2 regions of the Paramicrobacterium humi genome follow, and region 1 is predicted to be linked to the other one. Evidence: predicted binding sites of a transcription regulator. Region 1 holds the regulator's gene; the other holds the start of a gene.
The links. Region 1 encodes LexA, which represses DNA repair genes until DNA is damaged. Its sites were predicted from a motif close to TCGAACANNTGTTCGA; they were not measured.
Positions count from the first base shown of each region.

Region 2: BLV49_RS10420 (HNH endonuclease signature motif containing protein) is a predicted target of LexA. The motif match lies at 10,364-10,379, and genes of this name have one in related genera.

Region 1 is NZ_FNRY01000001.1:2,588,093-2,602,572, reverse strand. It holds gene BLV49_RS12955 (DUF1844 domain-containing protein) at 180-551, shown strand; gene BLV49_RS12950 (SseB family protein) at 561-1,325, opposite strand; gene priA (bifunctional 1-(5-phosphoribosyl)-5-((5-phosphoribosylamino)methylideneamino)imidazole-4-carboxamide isomerase/phosphoribosylanthranilate isomerase PriA) at 1,309-2,055, opposite strand; gene hisH (imidazole glycerol phosphate synthase subunit HisH) at 2,107-2,748, opposite strand; gene hisB (imidazoleglycerol-phosphate dehydratase HisB) at 2,745-3,350, opposite strand; gene BLV49_RS12930 (histidinol-phosphate transaminase) at 3,347-4,429, opposite strand; gene BLV49_RS12925 (hypothetical protein) at 4,450-4,791, opposite strand; gene lexA (transcriptional repressor LexA) at 5,045-5,716, shown strand; gene hflX (GTPase HflX) at 5,724-7,232, opposite strand; gene BLV49_RS12910 (class I SAM-dependent methyltransferase) at 7,278-7,919, shown strand; gene dapF (diaminopimelate epimerase) at 7,927-8,808, opposite strand; gene miaA (tRNA (adenosine(37)-N6)-dimethylallyltransferase MiaA) at 8,818-9,765, opposite strand; gene miaB (tRNA (N6-isopentenyl adenosine(37)-C2)-methylthiotransferase MiaB) at 9,762-11,357, opposite strand; gene BLV49_RS12890 (regulatory protein RecX) at 11,419-12,009, opposite strand; gene recA (recombinase RecA) at 12,013-13,059, opposite strand; gene BLV49_RS12880 (DUF3046 domain-containing protein) at 13,298-13,525, opposite strand; gene BLV49_RS12875 (helix-turn-helix domain-containing protein) at 13,590-13,898, opposite strand; gene BLV49_RS12870 (CinA family protein) at 14,047-14,480, opposite strand, start outside.
Region 2 is NZ_FNRY01000001.1:2,092,847-2,107,326, reverse strand. It holds gene BLV49_RS10475 (phytoene/squalene synthase family protein) at 1-131, shown strand, start outside; gene crtI (phytoene desaturase family protein) at 128-1,672, shown strand; gene BLV49_RS10465 (lycopene cyclase domain-containing protein) at 1,669-1,992, shown strand; gene BLV49_RS17220 (lycopene cyclase domain-containing protein) at 1,989-2,315, shown strand; gene BLV49_RS10460 (prenyltransferase) at 2,312-3,202, shown strand; gene BLV49_RS10455 (SDR family oxidoreductase) at 3,199-4,671, shown strand; gene BLV49_RS10450 (DHA2 family efflux MFS transporter permease subunit) at 4,675-6,312, opposite strand; gene BLV49_RS10445 (DUF7882 family protein) at 6,406-6,759, shown strand; gene BLV49_RS10440 (pyrimidine dimer DNA glycosylase/endonuclease V) at 6,769-7,197, shown strand; gene BLV49_RS10435 (TIGR01777 family oxidoreductase) at 7,230-8,132, shown strand; gene BLV49_RS10430 (pyridoxamine 5'-phosphate oxidase family protein) at 8,185-8,667, opposite strand; gene BLV49_RS10425 (SDR family oxidoreductase) at 8,697-9,560, opposite strand; gene BLV49_RS10420 (HNH endonuclease signature motif containing protein) at 10,413-11,849, shown strand; gene recR (recombination mediator RecR) at 12,041-12,637, opposite strand; gene BLV49_RS10410 (DNA polymerase III subunit gamma and tau) at 12,641-14,480, opposite strand, start outside.

The DNA of each region.
Region 1 (14,480 bases):
AGGATTCACACGCACGCGACGCTGTCACGTACCGCACCCTGACTACCTCGCCACCGAAGCGGCTCAGCGGAGTGCAACGACCCGGTAACCTAGTAGTCGGTCAAGCGCGGGTGGGAGATTCTCCTCTTTCGTTCCGAGAACAATCCTCGGAGACCGCAATAGTCTACCAGAGGAATTCAGTGAACACGATCGATAACGACGGTACTCCCACGGGCCTTCCCGACGAGGCGGCGCAGGCCACGCGCGACATCGCGGATGTCGCCGCGGTGGAGATCATTACGACCGCCGCTGTCCACCTCATGAGCGCCGCAGCCGTCAAGTGCGGCCTCGCCGATGACCCCGACTCTCAGATCGACCTCGACGAGGCACGCAAGCTCATCAACGCCCTCGCGGGGCTGATCACGGCAGGCGCACCCGAGATCAGCGACATGCACGCGCGGAGCCTCCGTGACGGCCTCCGCTCAGTTCAGCTCGCGTTCCGGGAAGCGTCCTCGCTTCCCGATGCACCGGGACAGGGTCCGGGCGAGAAGTGGACGGGACCCGTCATCTGACCGGCTCGCTCACGCGGCGACGAGTGCGACCTTGAGCGAATCGACGCGGCTCGCGATGATCTCGTCCGCCGCCCAGCGCGCAGCGAGCCGGGCAAGCACCGCGTCGAGCTCTTGACGAGTGAGCCCGGAAGCGAGGCTCAAGCGAACGACGGTCTCCGGCCCGAGCAGGCGACCTTCCGGGTCGCCCGGGGCGAGGGCGACGCCCTGCACGGCGAGCTCGGTGCCGATGGACCGTTCGAACGCCTCGAACACCTCCGGATCGGAGTGGCTCGGCCGCCACTGCTCGGATTGCGCGATGGCCCAGAGCGCCGGCCGCCGGATGGCGAACTCCGTCTCGCTCGTCGGATCGATGACGACAACGTCGGTGCCCTCTTCCGCAGCCGCCAGCGCGACGCGGACCCCTTCGGCGGGCACGGGACGAGCTGCGGCGTTCCAGGAGGACATCGCGGCGACGGATGAGAAGACAGGCAGGACGTTGCGACCGTCGGGACCGCCGACGGTGATTATGGACAGCTCCTGGGTCTTGTCGACGGCGAGTCCCTCATCGGTCACACCGTGCTCGCCCGCGTGGGCGATGAGCGGGATGAGGAACCGCGCGCCGCGCACGACGTCGACGACGGCGCCCTCATCGGCCGTGCCCGCGTGGAACTGCTCGATCGCCGCGACAAGCTCAGGCGGAGCCGATCCGTCGTCCTGTGCTCGGGAATTCGGCTGGAAGCTCCGGCCTTCCCACGGCTGACCGGCTGAGTCCCCCGTATTAGTCGGACGCGACATCCAGCGCCTCAGCGAGAGTGAACGCGCCGGCGTACAGCGCCTTTCCGACGATCGCGCCTTCAAGCCCGAGCGGAACCAGCTCCCGCAGGGCGGCGATGTCGTCAAGGCTCGAGATGCCGCCGGACGCGACGACCGGGCGCTCCGTGTGCTCCATCACCTGGCGCAGCAGATCGACATTGGGGCCCTGGAGCGTGCCGTCCTTTGTCACGTCGGTGACGACATAGCGGGCGCAGCCTGCTTCTTCGAGACGCTCGAGCACCTGCCAGAGGTCGCCTCCCTCGCGCGTCCAGCCTCGCGCGGCAAGGGTGGTGCCGCGCACGTCGAGGCCGACAGCGATCGCCTCGCCGTACTGGCCGATGACGTTCGCTGCCCACTCCGGGTTCTCCAGCGCCGCCGTGCCGAGGTTGATCCGCTTCGCTCCGGTGGCAAGCGCGGCCTCGAGGGAGGCGTCATCTCGGATGCCGCCGGACAGCTCCACCTTGACTCCGCGCACGTTCTTGATGACGCGCCGGATCACGCCCGCGTTGCTTCCACGCCCGAATGCGGCGTCGAGGTCGACGAGGTGCAGCCACTCCGCGCCCTGATCGACCCAGGTCTCGGCCGCATCGACGGGATCCCCGTAGCTTGTCTCGCTGCCGGCCTCCCCTTGGGTCAGGCGCACGGCCTTTCCGCTGGCGACGTCGACGGCGGGCAGCAGTTCGAGTGCCGGCGCCTGATTGAACTCACGCATTCTTGTCCTTAACCATGACGAGCTGTGCCGCACCGGCACAAGTCCCCAATATTAGCGAGAGGTGAGCGTTCCCACCCAATTGGCCAGAAGGCGGATTCCGGCCTCGCCCGACTTCTCCGGGTGGAATTGCGCAGCCCACAGCGGACCGTTCTCGACAGCGGCGACGAACCGGGTGCCGTGTTCCGCCCACGTCACTTTCGGGGACGGGAACGAGCCCGTGGCCTCGAGCGACCATTCCGTCGCCGCATAGGAGTGCACGAAATAGAAGCGCTCACCGGAGAGCCCCGCGAAAAAGCGGGAGTCCTCCGGGGCGTCGACGGTGTTCCATCCCATGTGCGGCAGGACGGGTGCTTCGAGTTCGACGACTGCACCGGGCCACTGGCCTAGACCCTCCGTCTCCTGGCCGCGCTCGACGCCGCGCTCGAACAGCACTTGCATGCCCACGCAGATTCCGAGAACGGGGCGGCCGCCCGCGAGACGCCGGTCGATGACTTCGTCCCCGCCGGAGGCGCGCAGCTGGTCCATCACAGCGCTGAATGCCCCGACACCGGGAACCAGGAGACCGTCCGCCTCGAGCGCGGCACGCTTGTCGCCGGTGAGCTCGACGTCAGCGCCGGCGGCTTCGATGGCCTTCACCGCCGAGTGGACGTTGCCCGAGCCGTAATCGAGGACCACCACTCGAGGACGTGTCATAGTGCACCCTTTGTCGACGGGATGCCGGACACGAGCGGGTCCATCGCCTTCGCCTGCCGGAATGCGCGCGCGAACGCCTTGAACTCGGCTTCCGCTATGTGGTGCGGGTCCCGACCCGAGCGCACGTCGACGTGCATGGTGAGTGCGGAGTTGTAGGCGATCGCCTCGAACACGTGGCGCACCATCGATCCGGTGAAGTGTCCGCCGATGAGGTGGAACTCGAAGCCCGCGGGCTCGCCGCCGTGCACGAGATACGGGCGGCCCGAGATGTCGACGACGGCTTGGACGAGCGCCTCGTCGAGCGGAACGAGCGCGTCGCCGTAGCGCGAGATTCCCTCCTTCGTGCCGAGCGCCGTTCGGATTGCCGTTCCCAAGGCGATGCCGATGTCCTCGACGGTGTGGTGGACGTCGATGTGGGTGTCGCCCTCGGCCCGCACCGTCAAGTCGGTAAGGGAGTGCTTCGCGAACGCGGTCAGCAGGTGGTCGAAGAACGGCACCGAGCTGCTGATGTCGCTCGTGCCGGTGCCGTCCAGGTCGAGACTGAGCTCAATCGACGATTCGCTCGTCTGGCGTCGGATGCTGGCTACACGCGGTGAAGTCATACCTTCGATGTTAGTGCTGCGAGAGCGTCGAGGAACGCGCTGGTCTCAGCCTCCGTGCCGGCGCTCACGCGCATGTGGCCGGGGATGCCGATGTCGCGAATGAGGATGCCCCGCTCAAACAGTGACTGGAAGAGCGCACGGGTGTCGGCGACGCCGCCGAACAGCACGAAATTGCTGCCCGAGCGGTATGGCTTGTAGCCGAGCTCGCTGAGGTGGGCGACGATCCGATCCTTCTGGACGCGGATTTCACCGACCACGGCAAGCATCTCGTGGGAGTGCCGCAGCGCACCGAGTGCGGCGGCTTGGGTCAGCGCAGAGAGGTGATAGGGCAGGCGTACGAGGCGGAGGGCGTCAGCGATCGCCGGGTCGGCAGCGAGGTAGCCGACGCGTGCGCCGGCGAAGGCGAACGCCTTGCTCATCGTGCGCGAAACGATCAGCCGCTCCCGTCCGGGGAGGAGAGTCAGCGCACTCGGCGTACCGACGGGAGCGAACTCGGCGTATGCCTCATCGACCACGACGATGCCGGGCGCGGCATCGTACACCGCTGTGATGGTCTCGAGTGAGAGCGGTGTGCCCGTGGGGTTATTGGGTGAGCACAGAAAGACCACGTCGGGCTGCTCGCGACTGACAGCGGCCGCGGCGGTCTCCGGTGAGAGTTCGAAGTCCTCGTCGCGCTCCGCCGCGATCCAGCGCGTTCCAGTTCCCATCGCCAGAAGCGAGTACATGGAATAGGTGGGCACGAACCCCATGAGCGAGCGACCGCTCCCCGCAAAGGCCTGCAGAATCTGCTGCAGCACTTCGTTCGAACCGTTGGCGGCCCAGATGTTCTCTGCCGAGAGGCCGTGTCCGAGGTAGTCCGCGAGTGCTGTGCGCAATTGCGTGAACTCTCGATCCGGGTAACGGTTGAGGCTCAGAATCGCCGTGGCCACGGAGGCCACGATGTCGTGGGCGACGTCCTCGGGAATTCCGTGGGTGTTCTCGTTCACATTCAGAGCGACCGGGACGGGCGCCTGTGGTGCACCGTACGGTGACTTGCCGCGGAGGTCGTCGCGAAGGGGAAGATCATCGAGTGAGGTCACTCGACAATGCTATGCCGTTCTCATTCGGCATCCGCGTACCGGGCGGGGATGGCCACGCGAGCGCCCGCTCCCACGGAAGAGCTTTCGAGCTGGTTGAGTCGCACGATGTCGGCGACGACGTCGCGCGGGTCAGCGTTGGGCGCAACTCGCTGGGCGAGGCCCCAGAGCGATTCACCGGCGCCGACGGTCACGTATTCGAAGCTCTGCTCGGCCGCGTGCGATGTGGCGAAGGCCGAGGAGGCGTTCGTCGACAGAACGCCGACGCCGACCAGGAGGGGCAGGGCTGCAAGGGCGGTGACGACCGCACGTCCGCGCCGAGTGAGGCGAACGCGGACGGAGGACGACTTCGCTGCTGTGCTCATCAGAGTTCTCCTTTGTGGTGAGATTCGTTCCGACCCCTCGGCCGGGAGGGGCCGGAACGAAGCTGTGTTCCGAACCTATCTTCGAAGTTTCGAAGAGTCAAGGTGCTTTTCGTATTTGCGTCGAAAGAATCCGCGACACACTCGAACAGGTGTTTGTCCTGGCCGGGCAAAACGGATACAGTTTCGATCACAGGGACAACCCCACCATGAGCCTCTGACATCGGGGCAGCGGGGCGACGACGGGAGCACGGAAATGGCGCAGGACGGCAAGGTCAGGACGGGTACTCGTCGCCGCAAGAATCTCAGCGACAAGCAGCGCGCGATTCTCGAGTACATCCAGCGTTCCGTGAGCCAGCGCGGCTATCCGCCGAGCATGCGCGAGATCGGGGACGCTGTCGGTCTCGCCTCCTTGTCGTCCGTGACCCACCAGCTCAACCAGCTCGAGCTCAGCGGCTACTTGCGCCGCGACCCGAACCGGCCGCGCGCGCTCGAGATCCTGATCGACCTTCCGCAGACCATCGATGCGGCCGAGAGCCAGACTCCCGTGGGCGATGCCGCGATGGTGCCCCTCGTGGGACAGATCGCAGCCGGTGTTCCGATCACCGCGGACCAGCAGGTGGAGGAAGTCTTCCCGCTACCCCGCCAGCTCGTGGGCAAGGGCGACCTGTTCATGCTGAAGGTTCAGGGCGAGTCCATGATCGACGCGGCGATCTGCAACGACGACTGGGTCGTCGTGCGCCAGCAGAGCACGGCCGAGAACGGTGACATCGTCGCGGCCATGCTCGATGGGGAGGCGACGGTGAAGGTGTTCCGGCAGCGCGACGGTCACACGTGGCTGCTCCCCCGGAACTCCGCGTTCGAGCCGATCCTCGGCGACAACGCCGAGGTTCTCGGCAAGGTCGTCGCCGTCCTTCGCGCCGTCTGACGCCCGGTCAGCTGCCGGTCGCGAACTCCTGGAGCTGCGCCGCGATCTCCTCGGTCACGGCGGCCTTCACGCGTGTCCCCGCCGCGAGATAGTCGAGCTGGCGCACGGCGCCACGCCGGTGAAGCATTGAGATGATGTCGCCCCGATCGTAGGGCACGAGTAGTTCGACCGCCACGGACGGCCGAGGCAGCATCCGCTCGATGGCGTCGAGCATCTCATCGACGCCCTCGCCCGTCCGCGCCGAGACGAAGACGGCGTCAGGAGCGATGCCGCGCAGGACAAGGCGCTGATCGTCGTCGATGAGGTCGGACTTGTTGAAGACAATGAGTTCGGGAACGTCACGCGCGCCGACATCGCCGACGACGTCGCGAACCGTCGCGATCTGCGCGGCAGGGTCCGGGTGTGCGGCGTCCACGACGTGGACGAGCAGATCCGCCTCCGCGACCTCCTCGAGCGTGGAGCGGAACGCCTCGACGAGCTGGTGCGGCAGGTTCCGGACGAAACCGACTGTGTCGGACAGCGTGTATTCGCGGCCGTCCTTGGTCTTCGTACGCCGTGTCGTGGAGTCGAGTGTCGCAAAGAGCGCGTTCTCCACCAGCACGCCGGCGCGAGTGAGGCGATTCAGCAGGCTTGACTTTCCGGCGTTCGTGTAACCGACGATGGCCACGGACGGCACTTCGTGGCGGTGACGATTTGCGCGCTTCGCCTCGCGCGCCGGTGCGAAGCCCTTGATCTGCTTGCGCAGCTTGGCCATGCGCGTGTGAATCCGACGCCGGTCGAGCTCGATCTTCGTCTCGCCGGGTCCGCGAGAGCCCATTCCCGCTCCCGCGCCGCCGACCTGGCCGCCGGCTTGACGGCTCATCGACTCGCCCCAGCCGCGGAGCCGCGGGAGCAGGTACTCGAGCTGCGCGAGCTCCACTTGCGCCTTGCCCTCCCGGCTCTTCGCATGCTGGCTGAAGATGTCGAGGATGACCGCGGTTCGGTCGATGACCTTCACCTTGACGACGTCCTCGAGCGCGCGACGCTGACTCGGGGCGAGCTCCGTGTCCGCGATGACCGTGTCGGCGCCGAGGGACGTGACGATCTCACGCAGCTCGTGGGCCTTGCCTTTGCCGAGGTAGGTGCTCGGATCCGGGTACGGACGGCGCTGCAGCAGGCCGTCGAGGACGACGGCGCCCGCCGTTTCGGCGAGGGCGGACAGTTCCCGCAGAGAGTTCTCGGCGTCCTCCAGGGTGCCCTGGGCATACACGCCGATGAGCACGACGTTCTCGAGGCGAAGCTGCCGGTACTCGACTTCCGTGACGTCCTCGAGCTCCGTCGAGAGCCCGGCGACGCGGCGGAGCGCCTGACGCTCCTCGCGATCGAATTGCTCGCCGTCGTCCGAACCCGCCGCCGTCGATTCGTCCTGGAGCGCTTGGGCACGACCGAAGATCGAGTAGCCAGCGGCACTGTCGTTGGCGCGGGAGAGAATGCGGTCGACGACGTCGTCGTCGCCTCGGTCAGTCGTGTCAGCCATTGCGTTAAAGCCTAGTGTCTGCCGGCTGGGATAACGTACCTAGATATGACGGGTGACCATTACTTCACAGGCACTCCGGGAAGCGACTTGCGGTTGAAGACCGTGAACGTCACACTCGCCGGACGCGCCTTTCAGCTGACGACTGCGAATGGGGTCTTCAGCCCCGATCGCATCGACACCGGCACCCGAGTCTTGCTCTCGAGCACGGCCCCTCCGCCGACGAGCGGACACTTTCTGGATCTCGGCTGCGGCTGGGGTCCGATCGCCCTCACGCTCGGACTGCTCTCCCCCGACGCCACGGTGTGGGCAGTCGATGTGAACGAACGCTCCCTTGAGCTCGTGCGTCGCAACGCCCGCACGGCCGGGCTGACGAACGTTCGCGCGGTCACTCCCGATGAGGTTCCTGACGACGTCGCGTTCAGCACCATCTGGTCCAACCCGCCCATCCGGGTCGGTAAGAACGAGTTGCACGGCATGCTCGAACGGTGGCTGCCACGGCTTCTGCCCGGCTCTGACGCGTATCTCGTCGTGCAGCGCAACCTTGGTTCCGACAGCCTTCACCGGTGGCTGCAGACCGCGCTCTCCGATGAATTCAGCGTCGTGCGGGCAGCGACGGGCAAGGGATATCGGGTGCTCCGCGCCCGGCGGCACACCGGTCAGACCGAGCCGATCGACGTCGTCGGCTGACGGCAGGTCAGGCCAGCTCGATCGTGCCCGTGTAGACAAGCTCCGCGGGTCCGGAGAGCGCAACGTGCTCGCCGTCCTCCGCGGCGAACATGCGCACGCCGAGCGTTCCGCCCGGCACGTCGACACGCCAATTGTTGGGAGCGCTGCTGCCCGCCCAGTGCCGGGTGGCGAGAGCGGATGCCGCGACGCCGGTGCCGCACGAGAGCGTCTCCCCCGAGCCGCGTTCGTGCACGCGCATGCTGATGCGGCCGATTCCGTCCTTGACGAGCGGGTCGCGCGGGACCACGAGTTCGATGTTCGCCCCGTTCTCCGGTTCAGGCTCCACAACGGGGATGTAGCCGAGATCCGCGTCGGCGAGTTCGTCGAGATCCGCGAGGGCGACGACGATATGCGGATTGCCCACGTCGATGCCTTGGCCGGGCCGGGCCACTTTCAAACCCTTCACACGCACGAGAGGGTCGCCGTCCTCGAGCCGCCAGCGTCCGAGGTCGACCTGGAACCCGTTCGTTGACACTTGCACGTCGCGCACGCCGGCGCGCGTGCCGATCGGGAGAGTCTCGCCAGTCTCGAGCGTGGTCAGCCCGTTGGCGAGCAGGTAACGCACGAAGACCCGAATGCCGTTCCCGCACATCTCCGCGACCGTGCCGTCGGCATTGACGTAGTCCATGAACCACTCGGCGGCTTCGTCCTCGGCCAGTGAGGCGGCCCCGTTGGGGATCGCGTTCGAGCGAACGGCGCGGATGATCCCGTCGGCGCCGATGCCCATGTGCCGATCGCACAGCGCGCGCACTTGCTCCGGGCTCAGGGGCGACTGGCCGGCGGGATCGGTGTAGAGAATGAAGTCGTTCCCGGTGCCATGGCCCTTGGTGAACTGCAGCGTGGTCGGCATACGGCAAGTCTAGGGGCGATGCAGTTGCCCTTCGTTCCGGGCGATGATCTCGAGGGCATCGTCCGGCAGGGACGCGGATGCCGCGTCGAGCCAGTGCAGGTCGCGGTAACGGCGGAACCAGCTCATCTGACGCCGGGCGTAACGGCGGGTGAGTCTCTGGGTGTCGGAGATCGCTTCGGACTCGCTGCATTCTCCGCTCAGCTGGGCCGCCGCTTGCGCGTAGCCGATGGCACGGCCGGCGGTCGTTGAGCGTTTCAGTCCCTGCTCCATGAGCCCGCGCACCTCGGCGAGCAGTCCGGCATCCCACATGCGCTGCACGCGCCCGTCGAGGCGCTCCGTGAGCTCTTCGCGGGGAAGCTGCAGGCCGATGAGCGTCACGGGACGCCAGTACTCGGGCTCGTCGGGCAGCATCCCTGCGGCGGGGGTGCCGGTGAGCTCCGCGATCTCGAGCGCCCGGACAATGCGGCGAGCGTTATGCGGGCCGATTCGGGCGGCGACGGCAGGGTCGAGTTCATGGAGTCGCCGATACAGGGATCCTCGTCCGTCGGCTTCGAGTTCCCCTTCGAGCCGCGCGCGCACGAGCGGATCGGTGCCGGGGAATTGGAACGCGAAGATCACGCTCGAGACGTAGAGTCCCGATCCGCCGACGAGCACCGGTGTTATGCCGTCTCCACAGAGCGCGTCGATGACGTGCCGCGCCCGCGGCTGGTAACCGGCGACCGTCGCGTCCTCGGTGACGTCGAGCACGTCGAGCAGATGGTGCGGGATGCCGCGGCGCTCGTCGACCGCCAGTTTCGCGGTTCCGATGTCCATGCCGCGGTAGAGCTGCATGGCGTCGGCATTCACGATCTCGGCGGGGCGACCGGCGTCTGCGAGTCGTTCGACGAGGTCGAGCGACAACTCCGATTTCCCGGTCCCTGTCGGTCCGACGACGACGATGGGGGCTGGAGTGCTCAGCGCTGCCCGTCCGTCGGGTCGTAGATCGGTGTCGTGGCCACCGTCGGTGTTGCGGCGCGCAGGCCCGGCATTCCGAGAGACACGGCTCCCCCGGTCGCAGCGCCGCCGCCGTGAGCGGGCACCGCGCACGACTCCGCCTGGCCGCGGTCCCATGCGTCACCTGCGCGAGTGCGCCGGATGACGAGCGGCGCCCCATCCGAGGAGTCGGCGAGCAAGTGGAACGGTGCCGCGTCCGTGACGGTGACGGTGACCACGTCGCCCGGTCGCGGGGTCTCGCTGCCCGCGGGAACCGCGAAGTGCACGAGTCTCGAGTCCCGGGCGCGCCCCGTCAAACGGTGCGTCTCGGCGTCCTTCTTTCCCTCACCGACGGCGACGAGCACTTCCACCTGCCGGCCCACGACGGCGCGGTTCTCCTCGAGGCTGATGCGCTCTTGCAAGGCGAGTAGGCGCTCGTAGCGCTCCTGCACGACGGCCTTGGGGATCTGGTCGCCCATCGTCGCCGCCGGTGTCCCGGGGCGTACGGAGTACTGGAACGTGAAGGCGGAGGCGAATCGGGCTTCCTCGACGACGCGGAGAGTTTCTTGGAAGTCTTCTTCGGTCTCACCGGGGAAGCCGACGATGATGTCGGTCGAGATCGCGGCGTGCGGAATGCGCTCCCGCACCTTCTCGAGAATGCCGAGGAACTTCTTGTTGCGGTAGGAGCGCCGCATGGCCTTGAGGATCCGGTCGGAGCCGGACTGCAACGGCATGTGCAGTTGCGGCATCACGTTGGGCGTCTCCGCCATCGCGTCGATGACGTCGTCGGTGAACGCGGCGGGGTGAGGGCTCGTGAACCGGACGCGTTCAAGGCCTTCGATCTGTCCGGCGGCGCGGAGGAGCTTGCTGAACGCCTGCCGGTCGCCGAATTCGACGCCGTACGAGTTCACGTTCTGTCCGAGCAGCGTGACCTCGATGGCGCCGTCGTCGACGAGGGACTGGATCTCCGCGAGGATCTCGCCGGGACGCCGGTCCTTCTCCTTGCCGCGCAAGGACGGCACGATGCAGAAGGTGCAGGTGTTGTTGCAGCCCACCGAGATGGAGACCCAGCCGGAATAGCTGGAGTCCCGCTTCGTCGGCAGCGTGGACGGAAAGGTCTCGAGAGCCTCGAGGATCTCGATCTCCGCTTCGTTGTTGTGGCGGGAACGCTCGAGCAGGCTCGGCAGCGAACCCATGTTGTGCGTTCCGAAGACGACGTCGACCCATGGAGCCTTCTCCAGAATGACGTTCTTGTCCTTCTGGGCAAGGCAGCCGCCGACGGCGATCTGCATTCCTTCGTGGCGACGTTTGACGGCAGCGAGATGACCGAGGTTCCCGTAGAGCTTGTTGTCCGCGTTCTCGCGCACCGCACACGTGTTGATGACGACGATGTCCGGCTCGACGTCGACGGCCTTCACGTACCCCGCAGCTTCAAGGGAGCCGCTCAGACGCTCAGAGTCGTGAACGTTCATCTGGCAGCCGAATGTGCGCACCTCGTAGGTGCGCGGGCCGCCATCGGGCCCAACGGCGGCGTCGGACCGGGGAATGATCGTCGGGCGTTCGGTCAGGGTGCTCATGATCCCCTTAGTTTACGTAGGACTCTGATGGTCTGCAGAATCCGCCGCCCCGGACACCCGGTCAGCGAAAGCGCACCGAGCTGCGTCGCTCCGCCGCGGCTGCCGCGACTGCTTCGCGAACGATGTCGCCCGCGTATCCACGACGTGCCAGGTAGCCCGTGAGCCGTCGGGTGAAGGCTTGATCGTCGGCTGACGACAGTTGCGCTCCGCGCTTGAGCGCGAGCTCGACCGCAACGGTGCGCTCGTGCTCGTCGGAGATGCCGTCAAGCGCCGCGTCGCCGATGTCGCTGGGGACTCCGCGAGCGGCCATCTCGCGTGCCACAACGGCTCGACTCTTTCCTCGCCCGTCAGCGAGGCGGTGCACGAGTTCCTCGGCCACCCGGGAATCATCCACATAACCGAGCTCGCGGAGGCGTTCGAGGACCGCTTCCGCCTGGCGGGCGTCGCCGCCCTTTTCCCGCACGAGCTTCGCCACCTCCCGCTCGGTCAGGTTGCGGCGGCTGAGGGCGCGCACTGCCGCTGCCTCGAGATCCGGCAGCGCGGGCGGAGCATCCTCGGATTCCGCTTCCGGGGCGCGTCGCTCGCCCCTGTGCGCGTCGAGCGACGTCACAGGGGCGAGCTTCTCACCGTCGGATGGTCGGAACGCAACCATGGGTCAGGCGCCGCGGCGTTCCGCGAGCTCGTCGCCCTCGGCGCCCGGCGTCTCAGGACCGAGTCCGAGCTTTGCCTTGATGCGGTTCTCGATCTCGAGGGCGATGTCGGGGTTGTTGCGCAGGAAGTTGCGCGCGTTCTCCTTGCCCTGGCCGAGCTGGTCGCCTTCGTAGGTGTACCACGCGCCTGACTTCTTGACGATCTGGTGTTCGACTCCGAAGTCGATGAGGCTTCCCTCGCGCGAGATTCCGGTGCCGTAGAGGATGTCGAACTCGGCCTGCTTGAACGGCGGGGCCATCTTGTTCTTCACGACCTTGACGCGGGTGCGGTTGCCGACGGCTTCGCCGCCGTCCTTCAGAGTCTCGATGCGGCGGATGTCGAGCCGGACAGAGGCGTAGAACTTGAGCGCCTTTCCGCCGGCGGTTGTCTCCGGGCTGCCGAAGAAGACGCCGATCTTCTCGCGAAGCTGGTTGATGAAGATCATCGTGGTGCCGGTCTGGTTGAGACCGCCCGTGAGCTTCCGGAGCGCCTGCGACATGAGTCGTGCCTGTAGTCCGACGTGAGAATCGCCCATCTCGCCCTCGATCTCGGCGCGGGGCACGAGTGCGGCGACCGAGTCGATCACGACGAGGTCGATCGCGCCGGAGCGCACGAGCATGTCCGCGATCTCAAGCGCCTGCTCTCCCGTGTCGGGCTGCGAGACAAGGAGGGAGTCGATGTCGACGCCGAGCTTCTTCGCGTACTCGGGGTCGAGCGCGTGCTCCGCGTCGACGAAGGCGGCGATGCCTCCTGCCTTCTGCACGTTCGCGATGGCGTGGAGGGTGAGCGTGGTCTTACCACTCGACTCCGGACCGTAGATCTCGACAATGCGGCCCCGGGGCAGGCCTCCGACTCCGAGAGCGACGTCGAGGGCGACGGAGCCCGTGGGAATCACGGCGACGGGGGCGCGCTCGTCGCTGCCGAGACGCATCACCGACCCTTTGCCGAACTGGCGGTCGATTTGCGCGAGAGCTGTCTCGAGCGACTTCTCGCGGTCTGCTGGTGATGCCATGAGGGCGTCTCCTTCGTTCTCGTTATCGGTTCGCCTGTAGGCTGTCGCGCCCCGGAATCATCCGGTTCTCCGACAAGGCTGGGAGCGACTTCCGCTGACGAGAAGAACTGTACGACGACCCTCCGACACTGCATCGGACGCCCGTGCGCGCAGTGGGAAACGTCCCGGTTGCGGCTCTTGTGGAGAGAGTATCACCGCTCGAAGCTGTGTTCGAGGTGTGCTTATCGGCGTGTCGGCATTACTTTCGAGGCTCTGGGAGGCCGACGCCGTGCCGCCGCTCGTCGGGCACATCGGTCGCCTCGCACAGCGCAAGCCACACCGCACGGGGCCGGACGCCAGCGCGGAGGGCCTCTTCAGCGCTCTGTCCATCGAGCGAGGGCAGCACCAGATCACGGACGACGACGCGCCCGTAGCCCTCGCCGTACTCGGTGTCGACGGCGTTCCAGAATTCGCTGAGCTTCACCACTGCCCTTTCATGGAACGGACGCCCCCGAACCAGTCGGGGACGTCCGTCGAATCGTTCGCCGGGATCAGCGCCGAACCAGGTCCGCGTCGAGCTCCGCGACGAGTGCGTCGGGAATGGTGTCGGGGATCGGGTCCATCCCTTCGATGACCGCGAGCCGGTCGCCCACTTCGCGCATGATGATCGAGATCGGCGTGTCGAGGGCTTCGGCTACCGAAGCGAGGATCTCGCTCGACGCTTCCTTCTGTCCGCGCTCGACCTCGCTCAAGTATCCGAGGGCGACGCTCGCCTTGCTCGCCACCTGCCGGAGCGTACGCCCCTTCTGCAGACGGAAGTCACGAAGAACGTCCCCGATTTCCTGTCGAACAAGAACCATGAGACCCTTCCTTTCTGCTTGCCAGTCAAGCGGCGGCTCCGCTGCTTGGGTCGATAAGACTACTACATACAACTCTACCGACGGCGCATCGGAATCCGCCTGATGTTTCCGTGTGAGTCTGACAGCTACAACCTGCTTTGCGACCCGGCTATTCCCGGTTGATCGTCGTCGAGAGAAGCTCGATGACCGCCGCCACCGTCGCAGCCCGAATGCCGTCGCGATCGCCGGAGAGCGTGAGCGGAACGACGGTACTGCGCTCATCGCTGTCGAGGCCGACGAAGACGGTTCCCGGCTGCTGTCCCGATTGCGGATCGGGACCGGCGACCCCGGTGGTCGAGACGCCGATGGTCGCCGCCGCACCGTCGGCGGCGAGAGCGCGGCGCACGCCGGCGGCCATCTGCGCCGCCACCTCGGCGTGGACCGGACCGTGTTCGGCGAGAAGCTTGTCGTCTACGCCGAGAAGGGCGTGTTTGAGTTCCGTCGCGTAGGCCACGATGCCGCCGACGACGACAGCGGATGCTCCCGCCGGGCGGATGAGCTCTGCGCACACGGCGCCGCCGGTGAGCGACTCGGCGACGGCGA
Region 2 (14,480 bases), 500 kb from region 1:
TGTTCGGGGCGCTCGCCGATCGTCTGGAGGCGGCATCCGTCGCCGAGCTCATGCGCTCCCGCGTGCGCGTCCCGAACGTCGTGAAGGCTCGGATCCTCGCCCGCGCTCTCGCGATGAAGGCGGCGCGATGACGCGCGCCGTCGTGATCGGCGGCGGCGTGAGCGGTCTCGCGACCGCGTGCCTGCTCGCTCGAGACGGGCACGAGGTCACGCTTCTCGAGCGGCATGCCGAGTTCGGCGGCCGCGCCGGCGTGTGGGAGCACGAGGGGTTCACGTTCGACACGGGACCGTCGTGGTTTCTCATGCCCGAGGTGTTCGACCACTTCTATCGGCTCATGGGCACGAGCACCTCCGAGCAGCTCGATCTCGTGGGCTTGAGCCCCGGGTACCGCGTCTACGGCGAGCCGGAGTCGTCCCCTTCCGCGCCCCTCGATGTGCGAGCCGGTGCCGCCGAGGAGCTCTTCGAGTCCCGCGAACCGGGGGCCGCCGGCCGCATTCGCCGCTACCTCGTCTCCGCCGGCGCCGCCTATGACTCGGCCGTGAAATCGTTCCTCTACAACCCGTTCTCCTCGTGGCGGAGCCTCGCCTCCCGTCACGTGCTCGCGGCCGCCCCCGCCGTGCTTCCGTTGCTCACCCGGTCGCTGTGGTCCTTCATCGCCCGCCGGTTCACCGACCTCCGACTCCGGCAGATTCTCGCGTACCCCGCCGTGTTCCTCGGCACGTCGCCGTTCGAGGCTCCCGCGCTCTACCACCTCATGAGCCACCTCGACCTGACGGCGGGCGTGCAGTACCCGCGCGGCGGCTTCGGCCGCGTCGTGTCATCGCTCGTCGACCTCGCGCGCGCCAACGGTGTCGACCTGCGCTCCGAGAGCGATGTCGTGCGCATCGACAGCTCGGACGGCGCCGTTCGCTCGGTGACGTTCGCTCGGCACGGCGCGACAGCCCGCATCGACGCCGACATCATCGTGTCGTGCGTCGACGAGCACCACACCGAGACCGTGCTTCTCGAAGAGGCCGACCGCTCGTATCCGGAGCGCCGGTGGCGGAAACAAGTGACCGGTCCAAGCGCGGTCCTGGTCATGCTCGGCGTCGAGGGAGAGCTTCCCGAGCTGCTGCACCACACCCTGTTCTTCGCGAACGACTGGCGCGACAACTTCGACGCGATCTTCTCCGCGCCCGGCCGCATCCCCTCGCCGCCCTCCCTCTACGTGTGCCGGCCGAGCGCGACCGACGACGGCGTCGCCTCCGCCGGGCACGAGAACCTCTTCGTGCTCGTTCCGATCCCGCCCGATCCCGCGATCGGCCGCGGCGGGATCGCGGGCGGGGGCGACGCGCGCGTCGAAGCGATCGCCGACGCCGCCGTCACCCAGATCGCCGACTGGGCCGGCATCCCGGATCTCACCTCGCGCGTCCGCGTCCGCCGCACCGTCGGCCCCGCGGACTTCGCGGAGCGGTTCAACACCTTCCGCGGCAGCGCCCTCGGCCCGGCCCACACGCTCACGCAGAGCGCCTTTCTGCGCGGCGTGACGCGCTCGAAGCGCGTGAGCGGCCTGTACTACGGCGGAGCGACAACCGTGCCGGGGGTCGGCCTTCCCATGTGCCTCATCAGCGCGGAGCTCGTGCTCAAGCACGTTCGCGGCGACCACTCGCCCGGCCCGTTGGAGGAGCCGTGAGCATCGTCTACGCCGCAAGCCTCATCGTCAGCGCCGCGTGCCTCGCCGTCATCGACGCGCGATTCCGACTCGTGATCGGGCGGATGCCGCTTCGCGCCGTCGCCGCGCTCGTCGCCGGTGTGCTCTTCTTCGCCTGCTGGGACGCCGCCGGCATCGGCCTCGGCGTGTTTCGCCACCTCGACTCCCGCTGGGCGACGGGAATACTGCTCGGCCCGCAGTTCCCGCTCGAGGAGCTGCTGTTCCTCGGCTTCCTCAGCTACCTCACGCTCATCCTGCTCAGCGGCGCGCGCCGCCTCGACGAAAGGCGGTCGCGGCGGTGACCTACCTGCTCATGTCCGTGCCGTTCATCGTCATCGCGGGCGTCGTGTTCGCGATCGGATGCCGCCACGCGGCAGCGCTCGGCGGCATCCGCCCCTACCTGCTCTCGTGGGCCGCCGCCGCGGTGACGCTCCTCGTGCTCACGGCCGTCTTCGACAATGCCATGATGGCCGCCGGCCTCTTCGACTACGGGGCGGACAAGATCTCCGGCGCACGGCTCGGGCTCATGCCGCTCGAGGACTTCCTCTACCCTCTCGCGGGCTCGCTTCTGCTCGCCGGCCTGTGGCAGCTGCTCGGCTCCCACCGAAAGGACGCCCTCGCGTGACCGGCATCCTGACCACGACCCGCACGCTCCTTCTCGCGTCCCGCCCGCTGAGCTGGATCAACACGGCGTACCCGTTCGCCGCCGTCTACCTGATCACGACCGGCACAATCGATGCGGCGCTCGTCGTCGGGACCGTGTTCTTTCTCGTGCCGTACAACCTCCTCATGTACGGCGTGAACGACGTGTTCGACTACGAGTCGGACCTCGCGAACCCGCGCAAGGGCGGAGCCGAGGGAGCCAAGCTGCCGCCCCGACTGCACCGCACGACGCTCGTCGCCGCCGCAGCGGTATCCGCGCCCTTCGTCGTCGCGCTCGTCGTGCTCGGCGCCCACCGGCCGGTGTCGCTGGCCGTGCTCGCTGTGAGCCTCTTCGCCGTTCTCGCCTACTCGGTTCGCGGGCTGAGGTTCAAGGAGATTCCCGTGCTCGACTCGATCACCTCGAGCACGCACTTCGTCACGCCCGCCCTGTACGGTCTCGCCCTCGCCGGCACGGCCCTCACGCCGGGCATCGTCGTGACGATGATCGCGTTCTTCTGCTGGGGAATGGCGAGCCACGCGTTCGGCGCCGTGCAGGACATCGTCCCCGATCGCGAGGCGGGGATCGGCTCGATCGCGACGGCGTTCGGGGCCCCCGCGACCGTGCGCATCGCGTTCGCGCTGTGGACGCTCGCGGGGCTGCTGATGCTCATCACGCCGTGGCCCGCGCGCCTCGCCGCCCTCGCTGTCCTCCCCTACCTCGCGAGCGTCGCTCCCTACCTCGGCGTCGACGACGCGCGCTCCGGTTCGAGCAACCGGGCGTGGCGGCGCTTCCTCGCCATCAACTACGTCGTCGGCTTCGCCGTGACGATGCTGCTCATCGTCTGCGCCATCGAAGGGATGTTCAGATGACTCGGGTACTCGTGACCGGCGCGACAGGCTACATCGGGGGGCGCGTCGTCCCGCAGCTCCTCGACGCCGGTCACGAGGTCACGGTCTTCGTGCGCTCCCCGTGGAAGCTCAGGGACGTGCCCTGGCGCGGCGACGTCCGCATCGTCGAGGGCGATCTTGCGGATGCCGCGGCAACGCGCCGCGCCATGGCCGACGCGCACGTCGCTCTCTACCTGGTGCATTCGATGAGCGCCGGTGGCGACTTCGCGGCGGCCGAGAAGCAGGCCGCGTCGACATTCGCGCGAGCTGCCGCCGACGCCGGCCTCGACCGTATCGTCTACCTGGGCGGGCTGCACCCCGAGGGTCGCCGCCTGTCGAAGCACTTGGCCTCTCGTGCCGCCGTCGGGCGCATCTTCCTCGACGCTCCCGTTCCCGCTATCGTGCTGCAGGCCGGCATCGTGATCGGCTCCGGCTCCGCGTCGTTCGAGATGATTCGGCATCTCACCGAGGTGCTGCCGTATATGCCCGCCCCGCGCTGGGTGCGCAATCGCGTCCAGCCCATCGCGATCCGCGACGTGCTGCGCTATCTCGTGCGGACGGTCGACGTGCGGGGAGAGATCAATCGCACGTTTGACATCGGCGGCCCCGACGTGCTGCGTTACGGGCAGATGATGAACGGCTACGCCGTCGAGGCGGGCCTCCGCCAGCGTCCGATCGCATCGCTGCCCGTTTTCACACCGTGGCTCGCCTCGCAGTGGGTGAACGTCGTCACCCCGGTACCGCGTCAGATCGCGATTCCCATCATCGCCTCACTGCAGCACGACTGTGTCGTGACCGAGCACGACATCGACGATCTCATTCCGCGACCGCCTGAGGGCCTGCTGCCGTATCGCGCCGCCGTTCGACTCGCGCTCAAACGCGAAGCGGACGCGCAGGTTGACACGAGCTGGCAGAACGCGACAGTCGCGGGAGCGCCGAGCGACCCGCTTCCGAGCGACCCGGAGTGGGCCGGGTTCACCGTCTACACCGATGAGCGCGAACGCTCGAGCAGGGCTCCAGCGGAGGCCGTGTGGCAGGTCATCGAGTCGATCGGCGGGACGCGAGGCTGGTATTCGTTTCCCCTCGCGTGGACTGCGCGCGGGCTCATCGACCGGCTCTCGGGCGGTGTGGGAATGCGCCGCGGTCGGCGTCACCCGTCTCACCTGAACACGGGAGACGTCGTCGACGTGTGGCGCGTCGAATCGCTCGACCGGGGCCGTGCGCTCCGGCTGCGCGCCGAGATGCGGATGCCCGGTCGAGGCTGGCTGGAGCTGAGCGTCGAACCGGCGGGCACCGGGAGCCGGTACCGCCAGCGGGCCGTGTACTTCCCGAAGGGCCTGACCGGCCGGCTCTACTGGCTCACGCTTCTGCCCTTCCACGGCCTCATCTTCACCGGCATGGCGCGCAGCATCATCCGTGAAGCAGAGAGCATTGCCGCCCGAAGCGCCTGATTCTCACGGCTCACCGCGAACCTGCGCCCAACGCGCCGTTTTCGGCGGCGGCATCCTTCCCTCGCGTTCGGCGTCCCTCACACCTGAGCCGAGCGAAGCGGTGGCCGCGAGGCCGACAACCAGGAACCCCGCGGCGGACCACGCGGCCGCGCGCGTACCATCGCTCAGCGCTGTGCGCGCGTCGGCGGCGAACTCGCTCGTGCGGGCATTCTGCTCGAGCGGGCCGATCGCCGCTCCCGCGCTGTCAACCACAGTCGTCACGATTCGGTCGCGCGTGCTCGCCGGCACGCTCGCGTCGTCCAGAAGTGAGCCGAGCACGGTTCCCGTGGAGCTGAAGAGCACGGTCCCGAGCACCGCGATGCCGAGGGCCGAACCGATCTGACGCGCCGTGCTCTGGGTTCCGGAGCCCCTCCCGCTCTCGGAGAGCGGCACGTCGGCGAGCACGACTCCGGTGAGCTGCGCCGTCGCGAGTCCCACCCCGAAGCCATAAACGAACAGGAAGACGGTCAGTGGAAGCCACGGCGTGTCCGGGCCGACGACGAATCCGATGGCTCCCACGCCGACGATCTCGGCGATGATTCCCACGCGCACGATGATCACGGGCGCTACGCGATTCCCGAAGGCCCCCGCGAACCCACTCGCGAGGAAGGCGCCGCCGGCGAGCGCGAGGAGAACCAGTCCGGTTTCGACGGCAGAGTAGCCGAGAGCGTTCTGCAGCCAGATCGGCAGCGCCAGCACAATGCCGAACTCTCCGAGCGAGACGATGAGCGCAGCGATGTTGCCGTTCCGGAACGACGGAATGGCGAACAGGTCGAGCGCCAGCATCGTGGACCGCCCGCGTCTACGGCGACGCCACGCGCTCCCGACGAACAGCACGCTCGCCCCAAGCGCGAGGAGGAACACGAACGGGATGATCGACACCTCGAACGGCCAGGCCCAGTCGCCGATGCGCAGCGTCGCCTTTGTCAGCCACCAGCCATACACGCGGCCCTCGATCAGGGCGAACACGAGACTTGCGCTCGCGATGATCGACAGCACCGCACCAGCGATGTCAATGCGTTCGTGTGACTGCGCGTCGCGCGACTCGTCGACGGTGACGAGGGCTCCGAAGATGATCAGCACGCCGAGGGGAATGTTGATGCCGAACGCCCAACGCCACGAGAACTCCGTCGTGAGCCAACCGCCGAGGAGCGGCCCGAGAGCGGTCATGCCGCCGATCGTCGACCCCCATACGGCGAACGCGAGAGCGCGCTCCCTCCCACGGAATCCCGCGTTGATGAGGGAAAGGGTCGTGGGGAGAACGAGTGCGCCGCCGACGCCCTGCACGAGCCGCGAGGCGATGAGGAAGGCACCCGTCGGCGCACAGGCGGCCGCGATCGAGGCGAGCGCGAAGACCGCGACGCCGATGATGAGCAATAGGCGTCTTCCCCGGCGGTCCGCAATCGTGCCGAAGACGAGTAGCAGGGAGGCGAAGACGAGCGTGTACGACTCCTGAATCCACTGCACTCCTGTCGAGTCGACGTCGAGCTCGGTCACGATCGAGGGGATCGCGACATTGACGATCGTCGAGTCGACGATGATCATAGCGACGGCCAGGCTCACAAAGACGAGACCGAACCAGCGTCGACGGGGCTCCGGCATGATTCTCCTAGCTCGGGTAATTACTAGCTAAGCTAACGATACTCTTGGTGTACGGTCCCCGGCACCGCCCGGTGAGAGGAGCATGATGGAGGGATGGGACACCTCATTTACGCGAACTCTGCAAGCTACGACTTCGACGACCGGGTACTCGCGCACTTGAGGGTCGTGATCGGCTCGCGCCTTCGCCGGCGCGAGAGCTTCTTCCTGAGCTGGACGACGGATGCCGAGCACGGCTCGGGCCGCAGGACGGTGTGGCTCTCCCCCGACGTGCCGCTCGCGTTCCACTTCTCGAGCGCGCACCCCGTTCGGCTCAACCGCGAGTGGCTCGACGTCCTCTCGCAGCTCGCGCACAGCGTGGACGGGCTCACGCTCGTGAGCGAGGAGCAGGCGCACGGGATGCACGGCTCGCTTCTCGCCGACAAGCGCGAGTACGCCGACGAAGGCTGAGCCCGCTCCATGAGACTCTGGTCGGTGCACCCGCGCCACTTCGACAGGCAAGCGCTCACGGCGTGCTGGCGTGAGGCGCTGCTCGCGCAAGCGGTGATCGTCGCGCCGGGCCGCGGCTACTCCCGGCACCCGCAGCTGCAGCGGTTCCGGGAGGCGGCCGACCCGCTCACCGCGATCGGCGCGTACCTGCACGGCATCGCCGACGAGGCCGACGCGCGCGGCTACCGGTTCGCGCGCGAGAAGATCACCTCAGGCGCCGACGCTCCTCGTCTGGAGGTGACCGACGGTCAGCTCGACTACGAGTGGGGGCACCTGCTCACCAAACTGCAGGCGCGCAGCCCCGCCGTGTGGGAGCACTGGCGCGAGGTGGCCCGCCCTGAGCCTCATCCGCTGTTCACTGTCGTGCCCGGCCCGATCGCCGTATGGGAGCGCCCCTGACGCCGTGAACCGGCGCGGGGCTACCATGGCGTATGGCTGAACGGGTTCTCATCGCCGGCGCCTCCGGCATGATCGGCACGGCCCTCGCCGCGCAGCTGCGCGACGCGGGGGCCGAGGTGCACACGCTCGTGCGCGGCATCGCCCGCACGACGACCGAGCACGCGTGGGATCCCGCGTCCGGCCGCGTCCCACAGGAGGTCATCGATCGGGCGGATGCCGTCGTGGGGCTCTCGGGTGCGAGCCTGTCCCGCCTGCCGTGGACGCCTGGATACCGGCGCACGATCCTGCGCAGCCGCATCGACACGACGGCGACGCTCGCCGCCGCGATCACCCGCTCGGCGACGCCGCCGCGCGTGTGGGTGAACGCGTCCGCCGTCGGCTTCTATGGCCGCGTGCCTGGCGACCGCCCCTTCGACGAGTCATCGCCGCAAGGCGAGGGGTTCCTCGCCGGCGTCGTCGGGGAGTGGGAGGATGCCGCGAGGCCGGCATCCGACGCGACCCGACTCGTCTTCGCCCGCACCGGCGTCGTGCTCGGCCCGGAAGGCGCCGTGAAACCGCTCGCGCTCGCCGCGCGGCTCGGCGTCGGCACGACCTTCGGTACCGGAAACCAACGGTGGCCGTGGGTGGCGCTCGAGGACGAGGCCCGCGCGATCCGCCACGCGATCGACACCGAGGCGATCAGCGGCCCGATGAACATCGTGGCGCCGGCGCACGACACCGCCGCCGACGTGTCGCGGGCGATCGCCGCGGCGCTGCACCGGCCGTCGTGGCTGCGGGTTCCCGGCCCGCTCGCCCACACGCTGCTCGGCACCGCCGCCGACGAGATGCTGCTCGGCGACCAGCCCGTGGCGCCGCGCGTTCTCGAGCAGACCGGCTTCAGGTACGCGCAGCCGAGACTTGCGGATGCCGCCGCCCGCGCGGTGCGGCGCGCCTGAGTCCGGCGCGCCGGCCGCACGCCGGCCGGCGGCATCCGACCATCTCTCCCCCTCAGAGATCGAGCGTCTTGTTCTCCCCCACATCGGGCTGCGCGCCCGTGACGGCGGAACGGGCGAGCTTGAACGCCGTGACGACCTTGGGCTCGTCGCTCGTCCAGTACTCGGCCGTGTCCGCGTGCACGACCACGAGGCTCAGGTCGGGGTCGTCTTTGCCGCCCGGGAAGAACGCGTCGACGGCGGGCGACCAGTACTCGTCGATGCGCGACTGGTCGTGAACGACCTCCGCGTGCCCCGAGATCGAGAGGTACCCCATCGACCCGGTCTTCATCGCCGCGTTCACTTGCGGGTTCGCCTGGATCTCCTCGGTCTTGTGCGAGTCGTGCTTCGTGATGAACCACAAGTCGCCGTCGAACTCGACCTCCTGCACGGCAAGCGGCCGGCTCACGAGCTTGCCCTCGCTCGTGCACGTCGTGAGCAGCGCGATCTTCGACTTCTTCACCAGCTCGGCGACGGTCTTGATGTCTTCCACGCTCATGCGAGTCTCCCTTCTCGTTCGCCGCTGGGTTACGGGGTCGGCATTCCGCCGTTCACGCTCAGCGTCTCGCCGATGACGTAGCTCGACTCCGAGGAGGCGAGGAACACGTACGCCGGAGCGAGCTCCGTCGGCTGGCCGGCACGGCCGATGGGCGTCTGGCTGCCGAACTTCGGCAGCTCGTCCTTCGGCTGGCCGTCGGACACCTGCAGCGGGGTCCAGAACGGCCCCGGCGCGACGGCGTTCACGCGGATGCCCTTCGACGCGAGCTGCTGCGCGAGTCCCTTCGTGAAGTTGTTGATCGCACCCTTCGTCGTCGCGTAGTCGAGCAGCGTCGGCGACGGCAGGTACGCGTTCACCGATGTCGTGTTGATGATCGACGACCCGGGCTTCAAGTGCTTCAGCGCGGCCTTCGTGATCCAGAACATGGCGTAGATGTTCGTCTTGAACGTCTCGTCCCACTGCTCGTCCGTGATGTCCTCGATGCTCTGCTGCGCGATCTGCTTGCCCGCGTTGTTGACGAGGATGTCGAGCCCGCCGAGCTGGCTCACGGCGTCGTCGACGAGTTTGCGGCTGTTCTCGGGGCTGCTGATGTCGGTCGGCAGCGCGACGGCCTTCTTGCCCTCCTTCGTGATGAGGTCGGCGATGCGCTGCGCGTCCTTCTCCTCGGCCGGTAGGTAGGCGATCGCGACGTCGGCGCCCTCGCGCGCGAACGCGATGGCGACGGACGCGCCGATACCCGAGTCGCCGCCCGTGATGAGCGCCTTGCGGCCCTCGAGCCGGCCGGTGCCGCGGTACGTCTCCTCGCCGTGGTCGGCCTTCGGCTGCAGCTCGGCGTCGAGGCCGGGCTCGGGCTGATCCTGCTTGGGCGGTTCGATCTTGGGGAACCGCGTCACCGGATTCTGAAACGCCAACTGGTCGTGTGCCACCGTGTGTCCCTCCCTGTGGTGAGTGCCGACGCGGGCGCGTGCGCTGTGAGCTCGTCGTTCTGCGCCACCATCGCGTCGGTCCGTTCACGCTAATCGTCGGATGCCGCCGACGGCAGAGGCTTGCGCAATCACGAGCCGCCGCCTAATGTCGCCGGCCCGTTGAACGATCTCCTGTCGTCGAGGCGGAGACCGCTGCCGCCGACCTGCGACCCGGTCCCTGCGCTGAGCGTCGAGGTGAGAGCGAATGCCGGCTGGGTCGATTCCGGTCGCCTCATGCGGCGCGGACGGGTGCCTGCGAACTACGCCTTTCGAACGCACCGAACAGCCGCGTACCCGAGCGTCGAAACACCACGGCGCCGATTGGGCATGCTGCCGTCTCATCACGTCCCGCTGCTCACGACCTGATCGACCCATGCCGTCGCAACTCGGCTGCTCGCGACGCGATCGACCACGCCGTCGTGATCTCGCCGAGGTGATCGGCCCATGCCGTCGTGATCCCGCCACTCGCGATGTGATCGAACCATGCCGTCGCGATCTCGCCTAACAAAAGGATAACGAGCAGCCCCACCGAACACCGCGCCCCGTCGCAGGTGCCACCTCGCTTCGTCGACCACCGCCAACAAGCCGCTTCTTCCACACACAGGCCCCATCCGCCGAAACGCAGCCTGGAGACCACGATTCGCCGCCACGTGACCCCGGGGGCCCCAGAATCACTTCCCGAAGGGTCGACTTCTCGTCCACAGGCGGCCCATTCGGCGACCTTGTCGAGTTCGTAGCTTTGTTCGAGTAAATGTCGGTGGGTGGTGATTGACTATCGTCATGGAATTCGAAGATGAATCACGGGGAAGACCCCCAGACCCCGACGGCCCCGGCCGCCGGGCCGACCGGCTCTCGGGCCTGGTCGACAGGCTCGTCGCGCAGCAGGCGAGCATCTCCCGCGCACAGGCGAAGATGACCGGTCAGCTGGTGAACATTCTCGAGACCGCGTTGTCGGACCCCGATGTGTTCACCGAATCGACGCGCGGTGACAGCCGAACCGTCGAGCAGGTGCGCCGGTCGCTCCGCTCCGAACTCGCGCTCGCGCTGCACCTCTCGGAGGGCAGGGTGCAGTCATTGCTCGACACGGCCGAGGTGCTCGTCGCCGACTTTCCGGACACTCTCCGGTCGCTGAAGGCCGGCCGGATCTCGTTGCCGCACGCGGAGTGCATCGTTCGGGAGTCGACCGGACTGGATCGCGACGACCTCGCCGTGTTCGAGGAGGCGGTGTTGGAGTACGCGGAGACGAGCACACCGAGCCAGCTGAAGGCGCAGGCGATCCGCATCCGGGAAGGCCTTGCGCCGGAGTCGATCACCGAGCGCCACACGAGCGCCCTCGAGGAGCGGCGCCTGGAAGTGTGGAAGGGCCACGACGGCATGGGCTGGCTCGCCTGCTACGACCGCATCGAAATCGTGCAGAGCCTCTACAACGCGTCCCACGCCACCGCGAAGTCGTTGCGGAAAGCGGGCGACGAGCGCACCGTCGCCCAGCTGACCGTCGACTCGTTCGTCGACGCCGCGATGACGGGCTTCGTCAGCGGCACCGACCCGGCCGACGATGACGCGGCGACAGGTCCCGCGCTGGCTGGCCGTATGGGGGCGATTCGCCCGACCGTGCACGTGACGGTTCCGGTGTTCACACTCATGGGACTGAGTGACGAACCGGCGGATCTCGAGGGATACGGGCCGATCGACCCCGAGACCGCCCGCCGGCTCGCCGCACAGGCGCCAAGCTTCACCCGCCTGCTGACGAACCCCGAGACCGGCGCGGTCCTCTCGGTGGGCCGCGACCGCTACCAGGTGCCCGCGGACCTGCGGAAGGCGATCGAGATCCGGGACGTCACCTGCCGGTTCCCGGGCTGCAACCGATCAGCCCGGCAGTGCGACCTCGACCACGTGGTCGATTGGCAGTTCGGAGGTGAGACCGACCTCGACAACTGCCAGGCCACGTGCAGAGCGCATCACACTCTGAAGCACGCGACCAGATGGGCCGTCGAACGCGACCCGATGGGCAACGTCATCTGGACATCACCTCTCGGACGCAGCTACCGAATCCGGACGGAATCGAAGGTCGGATTCGAGCCCCTCGATCGGGACCGGCCGGTAGATGACCACGAGATCGCTGACCTCGTCGGTGCCGACCCCGATGAGCCAGTCGACGCGACCACCACGGACGACGAGAAGTGGGCCGACGAATACCCGGAGAATCCGGAGTTCTGACGGGAGCAACCTGACCGGGCCCATCGAGCGCTGACCGCGCTCGAGCTCATTGGGCGTCCCTGCCCGCGCGGCACTAATTCAGCGGATCTGGCGTATTCAGTAGGTGCCGCGGGCGGCGGTTCGAGAACAGCACACTTCTACGACAAGGACGTCCCGCCTCCGGGACGATCCTCGCTTCGGCGAGCCTGCGATCAGCCGAGGACGGTGCGGCCCTCGAAAGCGCGCCCGAGGGTGACCTCGTCGGCGTACTCGAGGTCACCGCCGACGGGAAGCCCGGATGCCAATCGGGTGACGCGGATCTCCAGCGTCTTGAGCAGCCGGCTGAGGTACGTCGCCGTCGCCTCACCCTCGAGGTTCGGGTCTGTTGCGATGATGACCTCCGTGACCGTGCCGTCGGCCAGGCGCTGCATGAGCTCGCGAATGCGCAAGTCGTCGGGACCGATGCCGTCGATGGGGCTGATCGCGCCGCCGAGCACGTGATACAGGCCCCGGAACTCGCGGGTGCGCTCGATCGCGACGACGTCCTTCGCCTCTTCGACGACGCAGATGAACGAGTGGTCGCGACGCGGGTCGCGGCAGATTGCGCACTGCGACTGCTCCGCCACGTTCCCGCAGATCTCGCAGAAGTGCACCTTATCGCGCACTTCGACGAGCAGTTCGGCCAGGCGCGAGACGTCGAACGACTCCGTCTGGACGATGTGGAACGCGATGCGCTGCGCCGACTTCGGCCCGATGCCCGGGAGCCGACCGAATTCGTCGATCAGCTCTTGGACGATTCCTTCATACATGGATTAGTTGAACCTCTGCTGCGGCGTGTACTGCTGCTCTTCGATGAAGCGCGCCCGAAGCACTTCCCTGACGACGGCCTCGCCGTAGCGGGAGCGCTGCTGGCGCTCTGGCCGTTCGGGCGCCGGTTCGGCGGGCGCGACGTGCGGCGTCGGCGCGGCGACCTGTGCGGGGGCGCTCGCCTGCGGGGACGGAGCACCGGCATCGGCGGTGTGTGCGGGAGTCGGCGCCGCAGGGGCAGCCGCCACTGCTGCTGCCGGAACAGACTCGGCAGGGACGTCGTCGTACTCGTCGGCGGGAGGCTCACTTGCCCACTGCTCGTCGTCGGGCTCTGCCCACGCCTCGGCGGCACCGCCGGACGGAGCAGCGTTCTCTGCCGTGAGGTCTTCTGGGTCGTCGGCCGGAATCTGCACGACGTCCCAGCCGGTCACGGGGCCGGACGGAGCCTCGGGCGCCGAGGGGGCAGGCGCGGACTGCGGAGAACGAGCTGCGCCGGAAGACGCGGGCGCCGCGCCGACGCGTACTCCGACGGTAGACGGGCTCTGCCCGTTGGTGGCACGCGGCTCGGCCGCACGGGGCTGGTCGGCCGGCGGCGGCGCGTCGTCGTAGGGGTCGTACGGCGGTTCGTCGTCGGCCGGCGCCCAGTCGTCGGGGATCGCAGGCTCCTCGCGGGCCGGCGCCGGATGGCTCGCGGCATCCGTTCGGTGAGGTTCGTCGGAGGGCGCACCCTCGTCGACGGGTTCGGCGGCGCGCTGCTCGGAGCGCGGTGTCCGTGGCGCCGCGGACGCGGGCTGCGGCGCGGGAGCCGTGCGCGTCGGCTGCTGCGCGGGCGGCGGACCGGAAGGGGCGCCTTCGACCTTGGCGATGTACTTGACGCGCACGCCGAGCACTTCGAGGATCGCGCTGCGCAAGTGCTCGCTCGGGCCGTCTCCCGCGTTGAGCTTCTTGAACGCGTCGACGTCCTTCGGGCTCGGGAACACGAGAGTGAGCACGTCATCGGCGTAGTCGCGCACGTCGGAGTTCATGATGAGCATCCACGACGCGCGCTTGGCGGCGGCGACCTTCTCGAGGATCTCGGGCCACGTGTCCCGCACGAGCTTGAGGGTGACCGGTCCGGTCGGCTTCGGTCGCGGCGCCGGCTGCGGAGTCGGGGACGGTGTCGGACGCGCATCGACCGCCGGTGCGGCCGGGGTGGGAGCACTCGGGGTCGCCGCCTGCGGTGCCGGAGCGCTTGACGTCGAGGGAGGTGCGGCGGGCGTACTCGGAGCCGGTGTAGGTGCCGCAGGGGCGTTCTGCCGCTCGATCGACGAGTCGATCGCGGTCGCAGCCGCTTCCGGCATCCCCGCTCGACGCTCGAGCCGCTCGACGCGCGCGAGGGCGCCGCGCTCGGTCTCGTCGACGGCGGGCACCAGCATCCTAGCCACCATCAACTCGAGGTGCAGCTTGGGCGAGGTCGCGCCCGTCATCTCGGTGAGCGCCGTGTTCGCGATGTCGGCGATGCGCGACAGCTGAGCCTGCCCGAACAGGGCCGACTGGGAGGTCATGCGGTCGAGCTCGTCTTGCGGGACGCCGCGCAGGACGGATGCCGCCGCGCCCTGCGTCGCCGCGACGACGATGAGGTCGCGCAGTCGCTCGAGCAGGTCGTCGACGAAGCGGCGCGGGTCCTGCCCGGTCTGGATGACATGGTCGATGGCCGTGAACGCCGCTTTCGCGTCGTTGCGGCCGAGCGCCTCGACGGCCTCGTCCAGCAGCGCCGTGTGCGTGTAGCCGAGCAGCGCGACGGCACGCTCGTAGCCGACGGTGCGGCCGTCGGAGCCGGCCATGAGCTGATCGAGAAGCGAGAGC